Regions from separate parts of the Frankia alni ACN14a genome, predicted to be linked through region 2. Evidence: predicted binding sites of a transcription regulator. Region 2 holds the regulator's gene; each other region holds the start of a gene.
The links. The regulator LexA, encoded in region 2, represses DNA repair genes until DNA is damaged. The targets are predictions, from matches to a motif close to CGAACNNNNGTTCG.
Positions count from the first base shown of each region.

Region 1: FRAAL_RS14760 (HNH endonuclease signature motif containing protein) is a predicted target of LexA. The motif match lies at 4,868-4,881, and genes of this name have one in related genera.
Region 3: ruvC (crossover junction endodeoxyribonuclease RuvC) is a predicted target of LexA. The motif match lies at 2,268-2,281, and genes of this name have one in related genera.

Region 1 is NC_008278.1:3,664,575-3,671,516, reverse strand. Features, by position in the region: gene FRAAL_RS14785 (flavin-containing monooxygenase) at 1-173, shown strand, start outside; gene FRAAL_RS14780 (CaiB/BaiF CoA transferase family protein) at 542-1,648, shown strand; gene FRAAL_RS14775 (acyl-CoA dehydrogenase family protein) at 1,707-2,906, shown strand; gene FRAAL_RS14770 (PaaI family thioesterase) at 2,914-3,861, shown strand; gene FRAAL_RS14765 (class I SAM-dependent methyltransferase) at 3,989-4,735, shown strand; gene FRAAL_RS14760 (HNH endonuclease signature motif containing protein) at 4,914-6,347, shown strand; gene FRAAL_RS14755 (GNAT family N-acetyltransferase) at 6,463-6,942, opposite strand, start outside.
Region 2 is NC_008278.1:6,170,995-6,177,936, forward strand. Features, by position in the region: gene FRAAL_RS24815 (vitamin B12-dependent ribonucleotide reductase) at 1-1,815, opposite strand, end outside; gene nrdR (transcriptional regulator NrdR) at 2,251-3,045, opposite strand; gene FRAAL_RS24825 (LysM peptidoglycan-binding domain-containing protein) at 3,431-3,736, opposite strand; gene lexA (transcriptional repressor LexA) at 4,258-5,019, shown strand; gene hflX (GTPase HflX) at 5,243-6,703, opposite strand.
Region 3 is NC_008278.1:2,333,678-2,340,619, forward strand. Features, by position in the region: gene pdxS (pyridoxal 5'-phosphate synthase lyase subunit PdxS) at 1-816, shown strand, start outside; gene pdxT (pyridoxal 5'-phosphate synthase glutaminase subunit PdxT) at 813-1,412, shown strand; gene FRAAL_RS09330 (YebC/PmpR family DNA-binding transcriptional regulator) at 1,435-2,190, shown strand; gene ruvC (crossover junction endodeoxyribonuclease RuvC) at 2,339-2,932, shown strand; gene ruvA (Holliday junction branch migration protein RuvA) at 2,929-3,687, shown strand; gene ruvB (Holliday junction branch migration DNA helicase RuvB) at 3,755-4,855, shown strand; gene yajC (preprotein translocase subunit YajC) at 4,994-5,509, shown strand; gene secD (protein translocase subunit SecD) at 5,657-6,942, shown strand, end outside.

The DNA.
Region 1 (6,942 bases), 2.5 Mb from region 2:
ACGAGGCCGCCGCGCGCACGCTCTACCCGCAGGCGAACTCCTGGTACCTGGGGGCCAACATCCCGGGCCGGCCGCGGGTTTTCATGCCCTACGTCGGCGGGGTCGGCCGCTACCACAAGCGCTGCGCCGCCGTCGCCGCGGAGGGCTACACCGGCTTCACCCTCAGCGCCTAGCCAGCCCGGTCTGCCACCCCCGCCCCCGCGCGGCGAGGTGCCTGGGAGCGGCGCTACCTGTCTCTTCCTCAGGGATAAATCGGACGGTCGAACCCTGTGGAAGAGCCATGGAGGCGCTCTCCCACGCATCCGCCGCCGACCCGCGAAGCGCCCCGCAACCGGCTACGCCTCGGCGGCCGACGAAGATGCCAGAACCATGGCCCATTGAAGATCATAAAATGCCTGCAACGGGGCACCGATGCTATAAACATGGTGTCAGATGAGCTCGACTGAGCCCACCTGAACCCAGACCCCGCCCGGCGAAGGCCGGCGCGACGATCCCTTCCGGCGCCCGGCGCACGGGCGGGAACCAGGAGGAGGGACGGGCGTTGCCCGAAGGGACGAGCGCCGCGGGCCCACTCGCCGGCATCCGGGTAGTCGAGCTCGCCGGGATCGGTCCCGGCCCGCACGCGGCGATGATGCTCGCCGACCTGGGCGCGGACGTGGTCCGGGTGGCCCGGCCGGGGTCCGTGCCGGCGCCGGGCGTGCCGGCCGAGCCGGTGCAGCGCGGGCGCCGCCTCGTCGAGGCCGACCTGGGCGATCCCGCCTCCCGCGACGGCGTGCTGGACCTGATCGCCGGCGCCGACGTGCTGATCGAGGGCTTCCGTCCCGGCGTCACCGAGCGCCTCGGCCTCGGCCCCGACGACTGCGCGCGGCGCAACCCGCGGCTGGTCTATGGGCGGATGACCGGCTGGGGCCAGCAGGGACCGCTGGCGGACCGGGTCGGCCACGACATCAACTACCTGTCGATCACCGGCGTGCTCAACGCCGTCGGCCGCGCCGGCGAGCCGCCGCTGCCGCCGCTGAACCTGGTCGGCGACTTCGGCGGCGGCTCGACCTACCTGGTGGTGGGCATCCTCGCCGCGCTGGTCGAGCGGGAGCGCTCGGGGCGCGGCCAGGTCATCGACGCGGCCATCGTCGACGGCGCGAGTCTGCTCGCGCACATGGTCTGGGGGCTGCGCGGGCGGGGCCGCTGGAACGACGAGCGCGGTTCCAACCGCCTCGACACCGGCGCGCCGTTCTACGATGTCTACGCCACCGCCGACGGGCGCTACATGGCCGTCGGCGCGCTCGAGCCCCGCTTCTACGCCACGTTCGTCACCGGTCTTGGCCTCGACCCGGCCACGCTGCCCGGCCAGGACGACCGGGCCCGCTGGCCGGAGCTGCGCGAGGCGTTCACCAAGGCCTTCGCCGGGCGCACCCGCGACGAGTGGGCGGCCGTGTTCGACCCCCTCGACGCCTGCGTCACCCCGGTGCTGGACTTCGACGAGGCCACCGCGCACCCGCACATGGCCGCCCGAGAGGTCCTGATCGACGTCGCCGGCGTGACGCAACCCGCCCCCGCGCCGCGGTTCTCGCGCAGCGTCCCCGCCGCGCCGCGGGTCCCGCCGCGCACCGCGGTCACCGTGGCCGAGGTCCTCGCCGGGTGGACCTGATCTCCCGCCGCGCCCCCGACCACAATCTCGATCTCGACCAGACAACGAAGGAGGCGCCGTGTCCGTAACGGCAACGCCGTCCAGCGGCTCCGACACGTTCCCCACCGGTGCCTGGGAGCTCCCGGACGAGTTCCGGATGCTCGCCGACACGGTGCGCCGCTTCATGGAGACCGAGGTCCGCCCGCTGGAGGACACACTCCCCCACGACGCGGCCGGCCTGCCGCCCGAGTTGCTGGGGCCCCTGCAGGCCAAGGCCCGCGCGGCGGACCTGTGGGCGCTGCAGACCCCGGCGGAGTTCGGCGGCGCGGGGCTGAGCGTGCTCGGCCAGGTCGTCGTCGCCGAAGAGGCGGCGAAGTGCCGGATGGGCGCGTTCTTCCCGGCCTGCGGGGCGTTCGGCGGCAACCCGCCGACGGTGATGTTCTCCGCGACCAAGGAGCAGTTCGAGACGTACGCCCGCCCCATCATCGAGGGTAGGGCGGGCCGGGCGTTCACCGCGATCAGCGAGCCGTCGGGCGGCTCCGACCCGGCGCGGGCGATCCGCTGCCGCGCCGAGCGCGACGGCGACCACTACGTCATCAACGGCACCAAGATGTGGACGACCCACGCCGGGTCGGCGGCCTGGGGCGTGCTCTACGCCCGCACCGGCGAGCCGGGTCGGCGCGACGGGATCAGCTGCTTCATCCTGCCGAACGACGTCGAGGGGCTGACCAAGTTCCCGATCGACGTGATGACCTCCTACGCGCCGTACGAGCTGCACTTCGACAACGTCCGGATCCCGGTCGCCAACCGGATCGGCGAGGAGGGCCAGGGCTTCAACCTGGCCTCGCAGTTCCTGGTCTCCGGGCGCATCGCCTATGCCGCCGGCCCGATCGGCATCGCCCAGCAGGCGCTGGGGATGGCGATCGACTGGGTCAAGCAGCGCGAGGTCTTCGGCTCGCGGCTGGCCGACAAGCAGGGCATCCAGTGGATGATCGCCGACAGCGAGGTGGAGCTGCGTGCCGCCCGGCTGCTGATGTACCAGGCGGCCTGGAACGCCGACCTCGGCAAGGACGTGAGGGTCGACGCGTCGGTGTGCAAGATGTACGGCACCGAGGCCGCCTACCGGGTGCTGGACCGGTGCGTGCAGATGTTCGGCGCGCTCGGCCTGTCCAAGGAGATGCCGCTGGAGCGCTGGTTCCGCGACCTGCGGGTCAAGCGCCTCGGCGAGGGCGCCTCCGAGGTCCAGAAGATGATCATCGCCCGCGAGCTGCTACGGTGACGCGGCGATGACCGAGACCGGAACCTCACCGACCGCCGACGCCTCGACAGGTGGCCTCGTCCCGGCGGCCCGCGCCGAATCCTCCACCTACGCCGCGCCCGCGCCGAACGCGCCGGCCGCCGCGTCCCCGCCGGCCCGGGAGTACGCCGAGAGCCGCTTCCGGCTCAGCCAGGTGAGCCGCGACGAGCGCGGCGTGCGCGTCACGATGCAGCTCGGCCCGTGGCTCGACGGCCCCGACGGCCTCGCGACGATCGGCTCGCTCGGCGTCCTGGTGGACTCCGCGATCGGGATGGAGGTCTACGACGCCCGGCCGGAGAACTCCCACTCGGTCACCGCCGAGCTCTCCGTAGACGTCGTCACCCCGCCGCCGTGGTCCGGCGACCTGCTGACGGCCAGCGCCGAGCTGCTCGGGCGGGATCCCGCCGGCGGGACGGCCCGCTGCGAGGTCCGCGACGGCGACGGCCGGCTGGTCGTCGTCGGCATCGGCCGCTGCCGCTTCGTCAGCATCCCGGGCACGGCGGCAGGTTACCTCGACGGCGCGCCGGCGATGCTGCCGCCCGCCGCGCACCATTCGCTGCTGGCGGCCCTGACCCGGGCCGACGCCGGGGACGAGACCATCGCCGGCCCCGGGCGCGACGGCGCCGTCGGCCGGTTCCTCCTGCCCGCCAACCCGGCGTTCGAGAACGGCGGCGGCACGGTGCACGGCGGCGTGCTGTTCTGCACCGCCGAGCTCGCCACCGAGGCGCTCGCCGACCCGGCCGTCCCGGAACGCACGACGGCGATCCGGGTGAACTACCTGCGCCCGGCGGACCTGCGCACCGAGGTGACCGCGACCGCCGAGCTCATCCACCGCGGCCGCACGGTCTCGCTGTACCGGGTGACGACGGCCGGCCCCTCCGGCAAGCCCGCCACCCTGTCCACCATCACCCGCGAGCGCGGCACCCCGGCGTCCTGACCCCGACCGCGCCGCCGCCCGGTGCATCCATCGGCGCCGGACGGCGGCGCGGCGGGGCTGCGAGGGCCGCCGCAACCGACACCGCGACGGCCCCGCCAGTCGTGTCGTCCTGGCTACTGTTGGGGTCATGCCTCGCGAGTGGGACGCGCGCACCTACGACTCGTTACCTCTCCCCCATCTGTACTGGGGTAGAAAGACGCTCGGTCGGCTCACCCTGACCGGCGCCGAGACGGTCCTCGATGCCGGTTGCGGCACCGGGCGGGACACCAGCGCCCTGCTCGACCTGCTGCCCGACGGGCGCGTGATCGCCCTGGACGGCTCCGCCGCCATGCTCGCGCAGCTACGCGCCCGGCTCGCCGACCGCCTCGATCGCGTCGAGGTGATCCAGGCCGATCTGCTGGAACCGCTGCCCGTCCACACCCCGGTCGACGCCGTCGTCAGCGTCGCCGCCTTCCACTGGCTGCCCGATCACGACACGGTCTTCAGGAATCTGGCCGCGGTCATGCGGCCGGAGGCCCAGCTCGCCTTCGAATGCGGCGGCCAGGGCAATGTCGCCAGCATCGTCCACGCCCTCGACGAGGTGCTGCCGAGCGCGCCGCGGGTGTGGAACTTCGCCGGCGTCGACGACACGACTCGTCGCCTGCTCGACGCGGGGTTCACCGACGTCGAGGTGACGCTGACGCCGGATCCCGCCCGGTTCGAACAGGTCGAGCAGTTCCGGACCTGTCTGGGGACGGTGGTGCTGGGCGCGCATCTCGACCGTCTCCCCCACGGCGAACGCGCGGACTTCGTCGACGCAGTCGCCGCCCGCCTGCCCGAACCCGTCGTCGACTACGTCCGCCTCCAGGTTCGCGCCACCCGGTCCGGCGACTGACCGTCGCCCGGCCGCGGCCTGGACGCCGGCGACTCCCAGGGCCGCACGACGGACGGCCGTGTCCCGAGCACGTCCGCCTGTTCCGGGGAGCTCCACCGCGATGGTTCCCGTGTCGGCTCCGCCAACAGCGAACGAACACGTGTTCGACATCCGGCGATTGTTGTCCTACCGTTGATTCATGGAAATCGACGACGACATCGGCGACAGCCCGGGGTTACCCGCCCGGCTGGCGGTCATCTCCGGGCAGGTCGACGGCCTGCTCGCCGGGGCGACCTGGCGGCTGGCCGACGACGAACTCGACGGGCTGATCGAGGGGGTGTGCCGGCTGGTCGGCCGGGTCGCCGCCGCCCGGGGCCGGCTGCTCGTCGAGGCCCACGACCGCGGCTTCGCCCTCCATCAGGGCGCGGTCGACACCGCCGCCTGGCTCCGCGACCGGTTGGCGCTGTCCCCCCGGGAAGCCCGCCGGCAGGTGACCCTCGCCCGCGACACCGCCGCCACCTGCCAGGCCACCGGAACTACCCTGGCCGCAGGAGACATCACCATCGAACACGCCATCGTCGTCTGCGACGCAATGCGCGCCCTGCCCGCTGAAGTGACACCCGAACAGCGGATCGAAGCCGAGCAGGCCCTGCTCGGCTTCGCCCGCACCGTCGACCCCTACCAACTGATCAAAATCGCCGCCCGGCAACGCGAGGCCCTGACCACCGTCGACTCCTCCCCCGGCGGCGACGACCCCCACGCCGACAGCCGCACCGGCGAACACAACCGTCCCGGCAGCGGCGGTCCAGACGGTGGCGGACCAGACGGTGGCGGACCAGTCAGCGACGGTGGTACAGGGGAACCGGGTGGGGAGAAGCCAAGTCCGGATCCGGCGGACATCCGCCGCCTCACCCTCACCGACACCCCCGCCGGCACCACCCTGATCGGCGGCGAACTCGACGCCGAAGCCGCCGCCCTGCTCCGCACCGCCCTCGACAGCCTCGCCGCACCCCGCCCCGCCACCGACGGCACCCCTGACCGGCGCAGCCCCGCCCGCCGTCGCGCCGACGCCCTCATCGACCTCGTCACCCGCGCCCTCGGCGCCGCCGCACTACCCGAATCCGGCGGAGTGCGACCCCACCTCACCGTCACCATCCCCTGGAACACCCTGCTCGCCACCGGTGCCACCCCCGCCACCACCAGTTGGGGTCTCCCCCTCCCCAGCAGCGTGCTCGCCCGACTGACCTGCGACGCCGAAACCAGCCGGATCCTGCTCGACCCCGCCGGCGTCCCCCTCGACATCGGACGATCTACCCGCACCGTTCCCGCTCACCTGCGCCGCGCCCTCACCGCCCGCGATCAAGGATGCACCTTCCCAGGCTGCGACCGGCCACCCTCCTGGTGCGAAGCCCACCACGTGATCCACTGGAAGGACGGCGGCACCACCGCCCTGTCCAACCTCACCCTGCTCTGCGGCCACCACCACCGCCAGATCCACCACGACGGCTGGCAGATCACCTTCCTCGACGACGGCCGACCCGCCTACATCCCACCCCACCGCATCGACCCTCACCGACGACCCCGCCGCAACCCCTACAGCCAGCCCCCAGCCGACCTGCTCGCCACCGCCTGACCAGCCAGCGAGCGGCCCCTCCTTCGGATCGCAGCCAGCCCTACGGGTGAAGGCGGTCCGGGGGATGAGTTCGCAGTCGCCACGGGGATCCGGTGGGTACAAGCGGGAAGCGCGGTTAGCCGGCGTCGGGCCGATCCACGCGATACACGTAGTGCAGTGGGTCGTCAGCGGGGTTGTCCGGCGCGAGTGGGCCCTGCCCGACGCGTCGGAGGCCTGCCTTCTCCAGTGCTCGCCACGACGCCCGATTGGCCGCCACTACCGGCACCACGATGCAGGTCGCATCAGGGTGGTCGGTCCAGATGCGCCCGATCATCGAGGCGATCAGGCGGCTGCCCAGGCCGCGCCCTTGCTGGTCGGGCTCGCCGATCAGGAAGTCGATGCTCATGGCACCGGCCTGGATGTCCACGATGGGCACCAGTTCGTCGCGGTACTCCGGGTAGTCGGCGAGGCGGCACCGTTGCACCAGACCGACGGGCCGGTCGTCGAGCAGGGCGAGGAAATCCTCCGACGGTTCCTCGCCGCGGGCCGCGGGACCGAAGTCGCGCCTGATTGCTTCTGCCGTGGTCTCGTGGTTCCACCACCTGGCGACGGAGGG
Region 2 (6,942 bases):
CTCGACGATCGCCTCGAGGGTCTCCTCCGGGTAGCCGAGCGCGCGCAGCGCCGCCGGGACCGTCTGGTTGACGATCCGCATGCTGGCGCCGCCGACCAGCTTCTTCATCTTCACCAGGGCGAGGTCCGGTTCGATGCCGGTGGTGTCGCAGTCCATCGCCAGGCCGATCGTGCCGGTCGGGGCGAGCAGGCTCACCTGGGCGTTGCGCCAGCCGTGCTTGTCGCCCAGCGTCTGCGCCCGGGCCCACTCCTTGGACGCCGCGGCGAGGACCCGGGTGTCCTCGGTGTGCACGGACCGTACGGCGTCGTTCGCGGCGGAGTGCTTGCGCACCACCCGGCGGTGCGCGTCGGCGTTGCGGGCGAAGCCGTCGTAGGCGCCGACGATGCCGGCGAGCTCCGCCGAGCGCCGGTAGGCGGTGGCGGTCATCAGCGAGGTGATCGACGCGGCGAGCGCGCGGCCGCCGTCGGAGTCGTAGGCGCGGGCGCTGGCCATGAGCAGCGCCCCGAGGTTGGCGTACCCGATGCCGAGCTGGCGGTAGGCGCGGGTGACTGCGGTGATCTCCGGGGTCGGGAAGTCCGCGAAGCAGATCGAGATGTCCATCGCAGTGATGATCAGCTCGACCGCGGCGACGAACCCCTCGGCGTCGAAGGTCCGGTCCGGGCGCAGGAACGTCAGCAGGTTCAGCGACGCGAGGTTGCAGCTCGAGTTGTCCAGGTGCACGTACTCGCTGCAGGGGTTGGAGGCGCTGATCCGGCCGCTCTCGGGGCAGGTGTGCCAGTCGTTGATCGTGCCGTCGTACTGGATGCCGGGATCCGCGCAGGCCCACGCCGCCTCGGCGATGGTGCGGAACAGCCCCTTGGCGTCGATCGTCTCGATGGTCCGACCGTCGAGGCGGGCCCGCAGGTCGAAGCTGCTCCCATCGACGACCGCGCGCATGAACTCGTCGGTGACCCGGACCGAGTTGTTGGCGTTCTGGTACTGCACGGAGGCGATGTCCCGCCCGCCGAGGTCCATGTCGAACCCGGCGTCCCGCAGTGCCCGGATCTTGTCCTCCTCCCGGGCCTTCGTCTCGACGAACTCGACGATGTCCGGGTGGTCGACGTCGAGCACGACCATCTTCGCCGCCCGCCGGGTCGCCCCACCCGACTTGATCGTGCCCGCCGACGCGTCCGCGCCGCGCATGAAGCTCACCGGGCCGGAGGCCGTGCCGCCGGAGGACAGCAGCTCCTTCGAGGAGCGGATGCGGGACAGGTTGAGCCCGGCCCCCGAGCCGCCCTTGAAGATCAGCCCTTCCTCGCGATACCAGTTGAGAATCGACTCCATAGTGTCATCAACTGAAAGGATGAAACACGCGGAGACCTGCTGGGGGGCTGGGGTTCCGACGTTGAACCAGACCGGGGAGTTGAAGCTGAACACCTGGTGAAGCAGCATCCAGGTCAGCTCGTGCTCGAAGATCTCGGCGTCGGCGTCGGTGGCGAAGTAGCCGTGCTCGCGGCCGGCGGTGCCGTAGGCGCGCACGACCCGGTCGATGAGCTGGCGCAGGGAGGACTCCCGGCCCGGCGTGCCCAGCGCCCCGCGGAAGTACTTGCTCGTCACGATGTTCGACGCGTTGACCGACCAGGATTCGGGGAACTCCACCCCGCGCTGTTCGAAGTTGACCGAGCCGTCCCGCCAGTTGGTCATGACGACGTCCCGGGTCTCCCAGGTGACCTCGTCGTACGGGTGGACGCCGGCGGTGGTGCGCGAGCGCCGGATCTTCAATCCGCTCGCCCTGGCCGCAGACCTGCCCGCCTTCGTGCCGCGACTTTCGGTCATGACGCTCCTCGTCCTGTCTTCTCATCGGCGCGCGCTGGCGCACTGGTGGTGGCATCCCCGCCCGGGCCCGGTCCACTGCATGCGTGGACGGCGGACCGCGGGCGAATCGGCGTGCCGGCCGAGCCGAACCCCGGGGTCAACCGGTCCGGCGGGAGCGGCACGCATGGCGAACACACCGACCCCGGCGGCCCGACTCCCATCCCGGCGCCCGTCCGGCCACGGACACGGCCAGGTGGGGGACGGCCGGGACACGCGAAACCGGGTCGCCGCGACCGGGCCGCGCGGGCATCGAGTAACGCGGAATCGGGTCACACGGGTTCGGACGCCCACGCCGGCCGGGTCAGGTCGTCCCGTGCGCGCGGGAACGGGCCGGCGGGGCGGCGATGCTGCTGGTGGGACGGGCGGGCGGGGCCTGCGCGGCCCGGCGGCGGCCCGTCAGGTGCGGGTGGCCGAGGCGCCGCGCGCCCGGCCGACCTCGTACTCCCCCGTACTCGGCTCGGCCCGGCCGAGGCCGCCCTCGACGATGTTCAACGGGTTCCCGCCGCTGCGGCGGCCCGGGGTCTCCGGGTGCTCGCGAACGGCGGCGAGCATGTCCCGGCCTGGGCGGCCGGGGCGTGAGGTGTCCGAGTCGACCCGCCGGCCACCGGACGGGGGGCTGTCGGGGCCGGCCCGCTGCATCGGGTCCGCCGGGTCGGTGAACGCCCCACCGGTGTGGCGGCCGGCCGGGCCCCCCAGCTCGTCGAGATCGTCGAGGTCGTCCGGCTCGGCGCCGCGGCGGGTACCGGACGTCTCGGCCCGCAGCGCCGCGATCGCGTTCTCGAAGTCGCCGAGCGACTCGAAGGCCAGGTACACCGAGGCGAAACGGAGGTAGGCCACCTCGTCGAGCTCGCGGAGCGGGCCGAGGATCGCCCGGCCGATCGCCTCCGCGGGGACCTCCGCCGAGCCCGAGGAGCGCACGGCATCCTCCACGCGCTGGGCCAGCAGAGCAAGATCATCGTCGCGCACCGGCCGGCCCTGGCACGCCTTGCGCACGCCGGTGATCACCTTGGCGCGGCTGAAGGGCTCCGCCACGCCGCTGCGCTTGAGCACCCGCAGCGACGCCTCCTCCATGGTGGTGAACCGGCGACCACACGACAGGCAGGATCGCCGCCGCCGAATCGCCGAGCCCTCTTCGGCCTCCCGGCTGTCGACGACACGGCTGTCCGGATGCCGGCAGAACGGGCATCGCACGCGATACGCCTCCTTCGTCCGGTCCGGCGCGGACCACCCGGCGCGGCGGGACGACGAGCCGGGAGCCGGCCCACGCCCGAGCACCGGCCAAGCCGTCCTGTGGACGGCCGCCCGCACCTCTGTGGAAAGCCTGTGCATCAACCTGTGGATGACTTACGCCCTCGTAAGCACCAGATGTTGTGTCCAACCTAGCGCACAACCCCAGTGATGGGGACACCGGCCCCCCCGCGTGTCACACCGGGACATCAGCCCGCGGGGGCGCGACAACCCTGCGCGAGGGCGCCTCACCCGCCCGCTGCCGCCGGAGACCGGCCCGTCACGGCGACGAGCCGCCGAGCGCCGGCCGGGATCAGACGGTGGCGGAGTGGACCGCCCGACCGGCGGGTCAGCCCAGCACCAGGAACTGGCCGGGGGTGAGCTCGACCGAGGGGAGATGGTTGATCCGCATCAGCCGATCCACGACGACACGGGTGTCGGCGTCGGGGTCGAGCGCAACGGCGATCTCCCACAGCGTCTCTCCGGCGAGCACCAGGTGACCCCGCGGCGGCTCGCCGGACCACGCGATCGAGGCGCGCGGCAGGACGCCCACCAGCACCGCGGCGAGGGCCAGCGCGACGACGGCGACCACGACAACCCGGCCGCGGCGGGTCAGCCGCAGCGGCGGCAGCGGCTCGCCGGCGCCACGGCGCACCGCCGACCGAGAGACCGGCGAGCGAGAAACCGGTGAACGAGACAGGCACGCCCCCGGAACCGGCCTCCCGGCACCGACCCCGGCGGCCGGCCGGGCCACTCGCACCCGCGCCGGACCGCCCGCCGGCCATCTCCCGGCCCGGCGCGCCGCCCGTTCCCGGGCAGCCGCCAGATCGACCACCTGCGTGGTGTGCGCGCTGTGCACGGCTTCCTCCCCAGGCACCCCGAACCAGGTCGCGGACGCCACGAACTCCCGTTCGATCGAACTCCTGATCGATTGTCGCACCGGAGACCCGCCAGGAAAAGGGACACGCTCGAACAGACGTTTGAGATTCCGCGACCGGGCGGTTACCGTCGAGACGATCAGGTTTGCACCGGGCGGTTTCCCCCGGTCGCGGACAGCCGGGTGCCGTGGGGGGTGCCGGTCTCGCCGGGCGAGGCCGTCAGCCGCGCGCACGTCCGGCGCGCGGCCGCGCGGCGACCAACCGGCGACGGAGTAGGCGACGAGGAGAGCGGTAGGCGATGACCAGCCAAGGCAGGGGTACACGCCGGGGCGGGGCCCGCGGCAACGTGCGGGCCTTTCCCGAAAACCCCGCGGACGCAGCCGGCCTGACCCCCCGGCAGCGCAAGGTGCTCGAGGTCATCCGGGCCGAGGTGGAACGGCGCGGGTACCCGCCCAGCGTGCGGGAGATCGGGGAGGCGGTGGGGCTGACCAGCACGAGCAGCGTGGCGCATCAGCTCAAGGTGCTGGAGGAGAAGGGCTACCTGCGCCGGGACCCGAACCGTCCGCGGGCCATGGAGGTGCTCAGCCCCGACCGGCCACGGCGCAAGGCCGATTCCGGCGCGGCGGCTGTCGTGTCGACGTTCCCGGGCGCCGCGGCGGCGCCGGCCGGGGTGGGCGGCGAGGGGTCCGCGGCCTACGTGCCGGTCCTCGGGCGGATCGCCGCCGGCGGGCCGATCCTGGCCGAGCAGGCGATCGAGGACGTCTTTCCCCTGCCGAAGGAGATCGTCGGCGAGGGCACTCTGTTCCTGCTCCGGGTCGTCGGCGAGTCGATGATCAATGCAGCGATCTGTGACGGCGACTGGGTGGTGGTGCGCCAGCAGCCGGTCGCGGACAACGGTGAGATCGTCGCCGCGATGATCGACGGCGAGGCGACGGTCAAGCGCCTACGGGTCCGCGACGGGAAGATCTGGCTGCACCCGGAGAATCCGACGTTCAGCGACATCCCCGGCGAGGAGGCGACGATCCTCGGGCGGATCGTCGCCGTGCTGCGCCGGATCTGACCGTGGACGGCCGGCCGCGCGAGGCGGCCGGCCGGTTCGGCTGCCACGAACCGCGGGACAGGTGCCACCGGCCGTGCCGTGCCCGTCGGCGGCGGGTCAATGCCGGTCCCGACAGCCCCGGTCCCGACAGCCCCGGTCCCGACAGCCTCGGTCCCGAGGGAACAGGGCTGACGGGCCAGGGCTGGGGGAATGGGTCAGGGCTGAGGGCAGGTCAGGGCTGGGATCAGGGCTGGAAGGCGTGCAGTTCCGCGGCGAGCGACGGGGACACCCTCGCGAGCAGGCGGGTGCCGTCCGCGGTGTGCTCCAACTCGAGCACCTCGCCGTGGGCGTGCACCCGTGAGACGAGATCGCCCCGCGTGTAGGGGACGAGGACCTTCATCTCCACGTCGGGGTGGGGAACCCGGGCGCACAGGGCGTCGACGAGCGCGGTCAACCCCTCCCCCGTGCGCGCCGAGACGAAGACAGCGTCGGGCGCGAGCTGGCGCAGGCCGGCGAGGACGGTCGGCTCGGTGGCGTCAACCTTGTTCACGACAATCAACTCGGCAACGTTGCCCGCGTCGATGTCGTTGAGCACCTCGCGCACCGCGGAGATCTGGGCGGCCGGGTCGGGAGCGGAGCCGTCGACGACGTGCAGGATGAGGTCCGCGTCGGCGACCTCCTCCAGGGTCGAGCGGAACGCCTCGACGATCTGGTGCGGCAGGTGCCGGACGAAGCCGACCGTGTCGGTGAGGGTGAACGCCCGGCCGTCCGGCAGGGTCGCGCGCCGCACGGTCGGGTCCAGCGTGGCGAACAGCGCGTCCTCGACGAGGACGCCGGCGCCGGTGAGACGGTTGAGCAGCGATGACTTGCCGGCGTTGGTGTAGCCGGCGATCGCCACCGCGGGCACCTCGCCGCGCCGGCGAGCCGACCGCTTCGTCTCCCGCACGGTCGCCATCCCGGCGAGCTCCCGGCGCAGGCGTGCCATCCGGGCGCGCAGTCGCCGGCGGTCCGTCTCGATCTTCGTCTCGCCGGGTCCACGGGTCCCGATGGGGGCACGTCCGCCGCCGCTGGCCGCAGCGCGGGACATCGACTCACCCCAGCCACGCAGGCGGGGCAGCATGTACTGGAGCTGGGCGAGCTCGACCTGAGCCTTGCCCTCCCGGGACGTCGCGTGCTGGGCGAAGATGTCGAGGATGAGCGCCGTCCGGTCGATGACCTTGACCTTGACGACCTCCTCGAGCTGGCGCAGCTGGCCCGGGGTGAGCTCGCCGTCGCAGATCACCGTGTCCGCGCCGGTCGCGGCGACGACCTCGGCGAGTTCGCGGGCCTTGCCGGACCCGACATAGGTCGACGCGTCCGGCCGGTCGCGACGCTGCACGAGCGCGTCGAGCACGACCGAACCCGCCGTGGTCGCGAGGGCGGCGAGCTCCGCCATGGAGGCCTCGGCCGACCGCAGCGAACCCGACGTCCACACTCCGATGAGGACGACCTGCTCCAGCCGAAGCTGGCGGTACTCGACCTCGGTGACGTCGTCGAGCTCGGTGGCCAGCCCGGGCACACGGCGCAGTGCCGCGCGCTCCTCCAGGTCGAAGCCGTCTCCCGAATCGTCATAGAAACCCGAGAGGTACGCCGAATCCGCATCGGCGAGGTCGATGAGGGATCTGTCGAAAGTGGACGCCGTCAGGGCGTCGGCAGGAAGAGTCATACCATCCGTTCTCAACGCGGCTCGCTGCCGCGAGATTCCGCGCCGCTTCGTCCGGCCAGGTCACGCGCGGGTTCCGGCGACCTGATGAGGTCCGCGACAGGGGCCGGCGCGGGCGTCGGTCGCTGCCTTGCGGATTCATCCCGTCTCCGACCAGGGTCCCACGCCGCCATGACGATCGCGAACGGTTTCCGGGTTGGCATGCCGTGGCCTTCACATCGGCCGGCACAGGCACCCGGAAC
Region 3 (6,942 bases), 3.7 Mb from region 2:
GATGTGGTCACGGCCGAGCAGGCGCGCATCGCCGAGGACGCCGGCGCCGTGGCGGTGATGGCCCTGGAGCGGGTGCCCGCCGACATCCGCGCCCAGGGTGGCGTCGCCCGGATGAGCGATCCGGACATGATCTCGGAGATCATCGAGGCGGTCTCCATCCCGGTCATGGCCAAGGCGCGGATCGGGCACTTCGTCGAGGCCCAGGTGCTGCAGGCCCTCGGGGTGGACTACGTCGACGAGTCCGAGGTGCTCACCCCGGCCGACCCGCACCACCACATCGACAAGGGGTCGTTCACGGTCCCGTTCGTCTGCGGGGCGACCAACCTCGGCGAGGCGCTGCGCCGCATCGCCGAAGGCGCGGCGATGATCCGCTCCAAGGGGGAGGCGGGTACCGGCGAGGTGTCCAACGCGGTGGTGCACATGCGCACCATCCGCGCCGAGATCGGCCGGCTCGCCGCGCTGCCCGCGGAGGAGCTCTACGCCGCGGCCAAGGAGCTGCGCGCCCCCGTCGACCTGGTCGCCGAGGTGGCCCGGCTCGGCCGGCTGCCGGTCGTGCTGTTCACCGCCGGCGGCATCGCCACCCCGGCGGACGCGGCGCTGATGATGCAGCTCGGCGCGGACGGGGTGTTCGTCGGCTCGGGGATCTTCAAGTCCGGGGATCCGGCGCGGCGTGCCCGCGCGATCGTCGAGGCGACCACGATGTTCAACGACCCCGACGTGCTGGTGAAGGTGTCGCGGGGCCTGGGCGAGGCGATGGTCGGCATCAACGTCGCCGAGCTCCCGTCGGCGGCCCGCTACGCCGACCGCGGCTGGTGAGCGGCCCGCGGATCGGCATCCTCGCGCTGCAGGGGGACGTGCGGGAACACGCCCGGGGGCTGACGGACGTCGGCGCGCAGCCGGTGGAGGTTCGCCGCGCGGCGCAGCTCGCCGAGGTGGACGGTCTGGTCCTGCCCGGCGGCGAGTCCACGACGATCGGCCGGTTGCTGCAGGTGTTCGAGCTGCTGGAGCCGCTGCGGGCCGCGGTCGTGGCGGGGCTGCCCGTGTTCGGCTCGTGTGCTGGCATGATCCTGCTTGCGCGGGACGTCGTGGACGGTCGGCCGGACCAGCCACTGATCGGTGGGTTGGACATGGTCGTCCGGCGCAACGCCTTCGGCCGGCAGGTCGACTCGTTCGAGGTCGACCTCGACGTCGACGGGGTGGAGGGACCGCCTGTGCACGCGGTCTTCATCCGAGCACCATGGGTAGAAAAGGCGGGCGATGCGGTCGAGGTCCTGGCTCGTGTCGCCGAGGCGCCGGTGGCGGTCCGTCAGGGCTCGCTGCTGGCCACCGCGTTCCATCCGGAGCTGACCGGAGACTCCAGGATGCACCGGCTATTCGTCGACATTGTGCGATCTTCCGGATCCGGTCGGTGATCGCGAGTAAGAGGGGCAGGACATGAGCGGTCACTCCAAGTGGGCGACCACGAAGCACAAGAAGGCGGTCATCGACGCCCGACGGGGCAAGCTGTTCGCCAAGCTGATCAAGACGGTGGAGGTCGCCGCCAAGACGGGCGGCGGCGACCCGGCGGGCAACCCCACGCTGGCCGACGCCATCGCGAAGGCCAAGTCGCAGTCCGTGCCGAACGACAACATCGAGCGGGCGGTCAAGCGCGGGTCCGGTGAGCTCGCCGGCGGGGTGAACTACGAGAACATCACCTACGAGGCGTACGGGCCGAACGGCGTCGCGATCCTCGTCGAGTGCCTGACCGACAACCGCAACCGGGCCGCCTCCGACGTCCGGGTGGCGATCACCCGCAACGGCGGCACGGTGGCCGATCCCGGCTCGGTGTCGTACCTGTTCAACCGCAAGGGCGTCGTGCTGCTCACGAAGGCCGCCGGGCTCACCGAGGACGACGTGCTGCTCGCCGTGCTCGACGCGGGCGCCGAGGAGGTCAACGACCTCGGCGACGTCTTCGAGGTCATCTCCGAGGCCACCGACCTGCATGCGGTGCGGGTGGCGGCCGGTGACGCCGACCTGGAGATCACCTCGGCGGACATCTCCTGGCTGCCGAGCGTGAGCGTGCCGCTGGACGCCGAGCCCGCGGCCAAGGTGCTCAAGCTCGTCGAGGCGGTCGAGGACCTCGACGACGTCCAGAACGTGTGGTTCAACGGCGACATCTCCGACGACGTCATGGAGCTCGTCAGCAGCTGACGGGCCGCACGCCACCGCGCCCGGGACGATCTGTTGGGCGTGTCGTGGATGTCCGGTTGCGCCGACCGATCTACCATCGAACGAGTGTTCTTGCGGGCGAGCGGGCCCGTGAGCGAGCGGGCCTGCGGGCGCGTGGTCGGGAGGGTGGATGCGGGTGCTGGGCGTCGATCCGGGGCTGACGCGGTGCGGCCTGGGGGTCGTCGACGGCGCCCTGGGTTCCCGCGCCCGACTGGTCGAGGCGGGAGTGGTGCGCACGCCGGCCGGCGCCGAGGTGGCCGACCGGCTGCGGGCCGTCGCCGACGGCATCGACGCCTGGCTGGACCGCACCCGCCCGGACGCGGTCGCGGTCGAGAAGGTCTTCAGCCAGGCCAACGTGCGCACGGTGATGGGCACGGCCCAGGCCGGCGCGGTGGCGATCATGCTCGCCGCCCGGCGCGACCTGCCGGTGGGCCTCTACACGCCCAGCGAGGTCAAGGCCGCGGTCACCGGCAGTGGCCGGGCCGACAAGGCCCAGGTCGGGTTCATGGTCACCCGGTTGCTGGGGCTGGCCGAGGTGCCGCGGCCGGCCGACGCCGCCGACGCGTTGGCGCTGGCGTTGTGTCACCTCTGGCGGGGCCCGGCGTTGGCCCGGCTGCGCGCGGCGGCTCCCGCAGCGCCTGTCAGCCGCCCGGCTCCCGCAACGCCCGCTCGCCGCTCGCCGCGGCCCGCCGCGCCTGCCCGCCGCCCGGCGGGGGCGTCATGATCGCCTCGCTGGCCGGCACCGTCCGGGCGCTCGGGCCGCTGTCCGCCGTCGTCGAGGTGGGTGGCGTCGGCCTGCTCGTCCAGTGCACCCCGGCGACGCTGGCCCGGCTGCGCATCGGTGAGCCGGCCAGCCTCGCCACCACCCTCGTCGTGCGCGAGACGGAGCTGACCCTCTACGGATTCCCCGACGCCGACGCCCGCGACGTCTTCGAGATCCTGCAGTCCGCCGCCGGGGTGGGGCCCAAGCTCGCCCAGGCCGTCCTCGGCGTGCACGAGCCGGACGCGGTCCGCCGGGCGGTCGCGGAGGAGGATCTCGCCGCGCTCACCAAGGTGCCCGGGATCGGGCGCAAGGGCGCCCAGCGGATCGTCCTCGACCTGCGCGACCGGCTCGGCCCGCCGCGCGGCGCCGCCGTGCCCGGGCCCAGGTCGGGCGGCGCCGATCTCGGCGCCGGCGGGGTCGGGGCGGCCGGTCCCGGCGAGGCCGGCGCGGTCGCGGACACGGTGCGTGAGGCGCTGATCGGCCTGGGCTACTCGGCGCGGGAGGCCGACGACGCGGTGTCCCGCGCGCTGGCCGTGCTGGCCGCGCCTTCGGGCGACCCCGGCGGTCCGGACCGGCCAGGCGGGAACGCGTCAGCCGTTGCCCCGTCCGCGGTGGCGCCGTCTGCGGCGGCCCCGTCCGCGGGTGCAGCGCCGATCGAGGGCGCGGCCGACGCGGCGACGCTGCTGCGGGCGAGCCTGGCAGTGCTGCGCCGATGACCGCGCCGGAGCAGGCCGCGCCGGAGCAGGCCGCGCCGGCCGCGGGCCGGGCGCCCGGGGGTGGCGCGTGAGCGCCGACGGGCTCGTCTCGGCCGCCGCCAGTGCCGAGGAGCAGGCGTTCGAGGCCGGGCTGCGCCCCCGCACGCTCACCGAGTTCGTCGGTCAGCGCAAGGTCCGGGAGCAGCTCTCGATCATGCTGGAGGGGGCGCAGGCCCGAGGGCGCCCGCCGGACCACGTCCTGCTGTCCGGCCCGCCGGGTCTGGGCAAGACCAGCCTCGCGATGATCATCGCCGAGGAGCTGGCGGTGCCGCTGCGGATGACCAGCGGGCCGGCGATCGAACGGGCCGGCGACCTCGTCGCGATCCTCACCGCGCTGTCCCCCGGGGAGGTGCTGTTCCTCGACGAGATCCACCGGATCGCGCGTCCCGCCGAGGAGCTGCTCTATGCCGCGATGGAGGACTTCCGGGTCGACGTGATCCTCGGCAAGGGGCCCGGCGCGACCGCCATCCCCCTCGACGTCGCCCCGTTCACCCTGGTGGGCGCCACGACCCGGTCGGGGCTGCTCACGGGGCCGCTGCGCGACCGCTTCGGGTTCACCGCCCACCTGGACTTCTACGCCCCCGACGAGCTCGCCCGGGTGCTGACCCGGTCGGCGGGCCTGCTCGGCGTCAGCCTCACCGAGGACGGCGCCGCCGAGGTCGCCGGGCGCTCCCGGGGCACCCCGCGCATCGCCAACCGGCTGCTGCGCCGGGTACGCGACTACGCGGAGGTGCGCGCCGACGGCGTGGTCACCCGCGACGTCGCCCGGGCCGCGTTGCGGATCTACGACGTGGACGGGCTGGGGCTCGACCGCCTCGACCGTGCCGTGCTGGAGGCGCTCGTGGGTCGCTTCGGCGGCGGCCCGGTCGGGCTCACCACGCTGGCCGTCTCGGTGGGGGAGGAGCCGGAGACGGTCGAAGATGTGGCCGAGCCGTTCCTGCTGCGGGCCGGTCTGTTGATCCGCACCTCCCGCGGCCGGATCGCCACCCCCGCCGCCTTCGAGCACCTCGGGCTCGAACCGGTCGCCGATCCGCTCGGCCGCAGCCAGGCCCCGCTCTTCTCGAACACCGGCCTGCTCGCCGAGGGCGGCCTGCTTCCCGAGGACGGCCTGCACCCCGGGGGCGGCTGAGCGGCGGCCCACCGGGCGGCCCACCCCCGCCCACCGCGCGGCGCCACGGCGCCGGTATAAAGCGGACACCACGGCCCTGCCCACCGGCGGCATCCGCTCGATACGTACGATCGCCGCAACACATCAGGAGGGCAGGACGTGCGCGGACTTGTGACGGCGGCGACGGCAGCCGACGGTAACGGCGGCAGTTCCATCGGCGGTTTCCTGATTCCGCTACTTCTCGTCCTGGCGGTCGTCTACATCTTCTCGATGCAGCGTCGCCGCGCCAAGGCTCAACAGCAGCAGGTGTCCCAGCTCCTGCCCGGCACCCTCGTGATCACCACCGCCGGGCTCTACGCGACTGTCGTGGAGCTGGAGGACGGCGACGTCCTGCTCGAGATCGCCCCCGACGTGGTCTGCCGGTTCACCCGCAGCGCCATCGCCCGGGTGATCAGCTCGCCGGACGCCGACGAGACGCACGACGACGGGTCGGCGGACGGCGCCGCGCACGACGGTCCGGCCGACTCCGCGATCGCCACCGGCGAGACGGCTCCGGGGACGGCACCCGGCGCGGGCACCGCCGTCGGCGAGGAGGGCGCCGGGGGGCCGTCCGCGACCGACGGTTCCGACGGCGAGGGCAAGGGCGTGCCCCACCCGCCACGCAAGGAGCTGTAGCAGGTCGACGGACCACCGGAGCGTCACCAGCGGGGGTTTGGAACGTACCCTCGGTGACATTCGTTCGGGTACGTTGGGCACCGCCGGTCCGGGCAACGGCGAGACGAACGAGCGCCGGCCTCCGGCGCGTGAGGAAGGGACTCGCACGTGGCACGCGGCTCGGCACGGGCATCCACGGGAAGCTCCGTCTGGACCCGGCTGGGGGTACTCGGCGGTCTGCTCGTCGTCCTCTACAGCCTGATGGCCGCCACCGGGAACTGGACCCCGCGGCTGGGGCTGGACCTGCAGGGCGGCACGAGCGTGATCCTCACGCCTCGGGCGACCACCGGTAGCAGCGTCGACTCCGGCGCGGTCGACCAGGCGGTGGAGATCATCCGCCAGCGCGTCGACGGGCTGGGCGTGGCCGAGTCCGAGGTCCACCGCACCGGCAACCAGATCGAGATCTCGGTCCCCGGCCGCGGTCGCAGCGACGTGGTCGACCTGGTGGGGCAGACCGCGGAGCTGCGCTTCCGGGAGGTCTACGAGGCCGCCGCGGCGACGCCGGCGAAGACGGTCCCCTCGCGCACCCCCGCCGGCACGGCCGCACCGACCCCCGCGTCCGGCGCGACGCCGTCGCCGGCGGCTGGGAGCACACCGTCCGCGACGCCGTCGGCGGCCCCCTCCGTGGCGCCGAGCCCCTCGGCGTCGAACCGCCCGGCCGCTCTCGGCGACGGCGCGCGGCCGGCCGCGAAGCCGGTGGCGCTCGGGGATGGCTCCGGGCTGGTCGCGCAGCCGGTGGCGCTCGCCGCGAGCACGGGTAAGGCCGCAGGCACGGGCAAGGCGGTCACCGCCGCCGGCGTCCTCACCGCGGCCTCGGCGGCTCCCCCCGCGCCGGCCTCTCCCGCCGCGGCCTCCCCTGCTGCGGCGTCCTCCGCGGCTCCGGCCGCGTCGGCGTCCCCGGCGCCGTCGTCTCCGGCGCCCGTCGCCGGCGCCGCCGCCGCCGCGGACACGCCGCCTGCCGCCGCGGTCGCCCAGTACGACGCGCTGACCTGCGCGGCCACCGACGTGCGCAGGGCGGCGGTCAGCACCGACCGGCCCCAGGACTGGACCGCCGCGTGCGACCGGGACGGGGCGACCAAGTACCTGCTCAAGCCGGCGTCCGTCGTCGGGACCGACGTGAAGACGGCCTCCGCCGGCCTGCAGGGCGGCGGCGGCACCACCGGCGTCACCACCGGCCAGTGGGTGGTCAACGTCGACTTCACCGGCTCCGGCCAGAACAAGTTCACCAAGCTCACCGAGAAGACGATCGGCAAGCAGGTCGCGATCGTGCTCGACGGCGTGGTGCAGTCGGCGCCGCAGACCAACGAGCGCATCGCCGGGACCGCGCAGATCTCCGGGTCCTTCGGCCAGTCCGAGGCTGAGGACCTCGCCAACGTCCTGCGCTACGGCGCGCT